Regions from separate parts of the Bradyrhizobium sp. LCT2 genome, predicted to be linked through region 2. Evidence: predicted binding sites of a transcription regulator. Region 2 holds the regulator's gene; the other holds the start of a gene.
What was found. The regulator HrcA, encoded in region 2, represses chaperone genes, less so after heat shock. The targets are predictions, from matches to a motif close to GTTAGCACTCNCNNNNNGNGAGTGCTAAC.
Positions count from the first base shown of each region.

Region 1: the regulator HrcA is predicted to act here: its motif matches at 1,067-1,095, upstream of EI171_RS19260 (co-chaperone GroES).

Region 1 is NZ_CP034432.1:4,009,564-4,011,760, forward strand. Features, by position in the region: gene groL (chaperonin GroEL) at 1-667, opposite strand, end outside; gene EI171_RS19260 (co-chaperone GroES) at 710-1,024, opposite strand; gene EI171_RS19265 (usg protein) at 1,403-1,690, shown strand; gene EI171_RS19270 (tetratricopeptide repeat protein) at 1,699-2,197, opposite strand, start outside.
Region 2 is NZ_CP034432.1:1,087,531-1,089,727, reverse strand. Features, by position in the region: gene grpE (nucleotide exchange factor GrpE) at 1-200, opposite strand, end outside; gene hrcA (heat-inducible transcriptional repressor HrcA) at 298-1,386, opposite strand; gene rph (ribonuclease PH) at 1,561-2,197, shown strand, end outside.

The DNA of each region.
Region 1 (2,197 bases), 2.9 Mb from region 2:
TGATGAGGATGTAGGCGTCGTCCATCTCAACGCGCATCTTGTCGGCGTTGGTGACGAAGTAGGGCGAGATGTAGCCGCGGTCGAACTGCATGCCCTCGACGACGTCGAGCTCGGTCTCGAGCGACTTGGCTTCCTCGACGGTGATGACACCCTCGTTGCCGACCTTCTTCATGGCGTCGGCCAGGAACTTGCCGATCTCCGCGTCGCCGTTGGCCGAGATGGTGCCGACCTGGGCGATCTCGTCGTTCGAGGTGACCTTCTTGGAGTTTTTGACGAGGTCCGCAACGACGGCTTCGACCGCGAGGTCGATACCGCGCTTGAGGTCCATCGGGTTCATGCCGGCGGCAACCGACTTGGCGCCTTCGCGCACGATCGCCTGGGCCAGCACGGTCGCGGTGGTGGTGCCGTCGCCGGCCGCATCAGCGGACTTGGAGGCGACTTCGCGCACCATCTGCGCGCCCATGTTCTCGAACTTGTCCTCGAGCTCGATCTCCTTGGCGACGGTGACGCCGTCCTTGGTGATACGGGGAGCGCCGAACGACTTGTCGAGCACGACGTTGCGGCCCTTCGGACCGAGCGTGACCTTCACCGCGTTGGCGAGGATGTCGACGCCGCGCAGCATCTTGTCGCGCGCATCAACCGAGAATTTGACTTCTTTAGCTGCCATCTGGATTTTTCCTTGAGGTTGGCTGGGGGCGAGAGGGGGCTCTTAGGCCGCCTTCTTCTTGGAAGCGGGGACGTCGAGGACGCCCATGATGTCGCTTTCCTTCATGATCAAGAGATCGACGCTGTCGATCTTGACCTCGGTGCCGGACCACTTGCCGAACAGCACGCGGTCGCCGACCTTCAGGTCGATCGGGATCAGCTTGCCGGCTTCGTCGCGGCCACCGGGGCCGACGGCGACGACTTCGCCCTGGGAGGGCTTTTCCTTGGCAGTGTCGGGAATGATGATGCCGCCAGCGGTCTTCTCTTCTGCGTCGATGCGCTTGACCACGACGCGGTCGTGAAGCGGACGGAATTTCATGCAGTCCTCCTAAGCAATTGCTCGGGTTGATGATTTCAGATTGTTAGCAGTCTGTGCCCGCGAGTGCTAGCACGGGTGAGGCTGAAATAGGACAGGAATTTTGCGGGGGCAAGGGCTTCTAGCAGAAAAATAAGCACTCGGAAGGCCCGGCTGCCAGAATCTCTTTCCCATCGTTAACCGTCCGCCGGTCCGTATTAGCACGGAGCCGTCTCTGCTGCTAACGCATTGAATTTCAACAGCTTGTTAAACTTTTGGGCTTGAGATGGATTATCAGTTTGCGTCACATTTCTCTCATGTGAGCGCATCTCCACCGGGTGGCTCGTAAGCAGCGTACCGGATCAAGCCACCCCTGAATGCGCTCCTGCAAAGGAGGTTGGCATGGTCTCGCGGGTTGGGGTTGTTTCCGACGACTTCCGGAAACAGGTGCTGGGTTACGGGCTGACGACGGCTGAAATTCTCTATCGGATGCCGGATCATCCTTCGCTGCTTCAGACCTATGTCTGGCAGAACTACGATCTCTTCCCGAAATTCCCGGCGCTGACCGATTTCCTGGCGTTCTGGCAGCAAAAGCTCGACGGTCCCCTCTATTCGGTCACCGTCGCGCATTCCAAGCTGATCAAGCCGGCCGAGCTACGTGCGGTGGACGGCGTGTTCAGGCTGCATTGACGCAGCGATCAGGCGTCGCTGCTGCAATAGCGCTTCCACATCGCGCGATAGGCCTCGTCCGCCGCTTGCGCGTAGGCGACCGGGTTGCAGGCGGGCGCAGCCCTGACCTGTCCGGGCAACTCGCGGCGCAATTTGTCGAGGTCGTCGATCTCAGTCGCGCGGCTCACCGCGATGTCGACATATGCCTCCTCGCTGTCCGTAACCCAGTCCGGCAGGCCAAGCGCGGTGAGGATGGAGCCGGCGGCACGGCTGGGCAGACTGTTCCCGAGCTTCGCCACCACGGGCACGCCCATCTGCAAGGCTTCCAACGTGCTGACGCCGCCATTCTGCGGGAACGGGTCGAGGGCAATATCGACGCGATTGAACGATGCCAGATGATCGACTCGCAAGGTGGTTCCGAGCAGATCGACGCGTTCGGCCGGCACTCCGCAAGTTGCAAGCCTCGCCAGCAGATTGTCGCGGACCAGTTGATCGTCCAGCGCAACATCCTTGATCAGCAGTCGTGAC
Region 2 (2,197 bases):
ACCTCCTTGGTGGTGCGCTTGCGCAGATTTTCCATCTCCGCCAGCGTCCGCAGCATACGGTCGCGCGCCTCGGCGGCTTCCTTCTGCAACAGCTCGACCGAGCCCGGCTCGGGATCGTCGGGCATGATGTAGGGCTTCGACACCACGGGCTCGCCGGTCGGCGCGGTCGTGTCTTCGGGTTGCCGGTCTCGATCGGTCATCGGCTCTCTTTTCGAATTTGTCTCAGGGATTTTTCTGGCCCGGATATCGTGCTTCGGACGCCGAAAATCAAGCGCCCGTGATCGCCTCAGCCGCCGGTCAGCCCCCCAGAAGGCGGCTGACGATCCGGGCGGCGTAGTCCACGGTCGGGATCACACGGGCATAATTCAGCCGTGTCGGCCCGATAACGCCCAAAACGCCGACGATGTGGCCGGCGGCATCCCGATAGGGCGAGATGATGGTCGAGGAGCCCGACAAGGAGAACAGCTTGTTCTCCGAACCGATGAAAATCCGCACGCCTTCCGCGGTCTCGGCCCGGCCGAGCAGGTCGATGACGCCGCGCTTGGTCTCGAGGTCGTCGAACAAGAGGCGGACCCGCTCCAGATCCTCCAGCGCGTGCAAATCTTCCAGCAGATTGGCGTGGCCGCGGACGATGAGCTGGCGGTCCTCGTTCTCGCCGCCGGACCAGCTGGCGATCCCGGCCGAAATCACCTTCTGCGTCAGCTGATCGAGCTCGGCACGGGCCTCCCCGAGCGCGGTCTCGAGCTCGAGCCGCGCCTCGGCCAGGGTGCGGCCGCGAATCCGCGAATTGAGGAAATTGCCGGCCTCGGTGATCGCCGAGGAGGGAACTCCGGGCGGCAGCGTCAGCACGCGGTTTTCGACCTGGCCGTCCTCGCCGACCAGGATCACCAGCGCTTTTTCCGGTTCCAGCCGGACGAATTCGATGTGTTTCAGCCGCGCGTTGGATTTCGGCGTCAGCACCACCGCGGCGGCGCGGGTCAGGCCCGACAGCCGCGTCAGCGCCTGGTCCAGCGCCGCCTCGACCGACTGCGCCTGACCGACGGAGGTGAGCTGGCTCTGGATCGACTGCCGCTCGGCGTCATTGAGGTCACCCACCTGCATCAAGGCGTCGACGAAGAAGCGCAGGCCGAGTTCCGTCGGCAGCCGGCCGGCGGACGTATGCGGGGCATAGATCAGGCCGAGCTGTTCCAGATCGGCCATGACGTTGCGAACCGAGGCCGGCGACAGCGGCATCGCGATCAGCCGGGAAATATTGCGTGAGCCCACCGGCTCGCCGGTCGCGAGATAGCTTTCGACAATTTGACGAAAGATGTCGCGGGACCGCTCATTCAGCTGGGCGAGCCCTGCGCGCGGCGCGATCAGATGGATCGGATCGTGATGGGCCACAGACAGCAACTCCTCTCAGATGCTTATAATTTGGCCATCCGGGAGGCCCCTGACAAGCGTGGTTTTGCACTTGCTCGACAGTTGCTTGGGGACCGAAAAGGCCTTGCCGCTCACCCTCACCCCACCTACAAGCACCGCGAACAGCCTATTCCCGTGAGTTTTGGAGGATTTCCCATGCGGCCAAGCCGCCGTGCGCCCGACGAATTGCGCCCCGTGACGCTGGAGCGCGGCGTGGTCAAATATGCGGAAGGCTCCTGCCTGGTGAAATTCGGCGACACCCATGTGCTGGTCACCGCCACGCTGGAGGACCGCCTGCCGCCGTGGCTGAAGGGCCAGGGCCGCGGCTGGGTCACCGCCGAATACGGCATGCTGCCGCGCGCGACCTCGGAACGCACCCGCCGCGAGGCCTCCGCCGGCAAGCAGAGCGGCCGCACCGTCGAGATCCAGCGCCTGATCGGCCGCTCCCTTCGCACCATCATCAATCTCGAAGCGCTCGGCGAGCGCCAGATCACGGTCGATTGCGACGTGCTCCAGGCCGACGGCGGCACGCGCACGGCCTCGATCACCGGCGCCTGGGTCGCGCTCGCCGATTGCGTCAACTGGATGAAGGCGCGCAACATGGTCAAGGCCAACGTGCTGCGCGACAACGTCGCCGCGATCTCCTGCGGCATCTACAACGGCACGCCCGTGCTCGACCTCGACTATGCCGAGGATTCGGAAGCCCAGACCGACGCCAATTTCGTCATGACCGGCGATGGCCGCATCATCGAGGTGCAGGGCACCGCGGAACGCGAACCGTTCACACAAGACG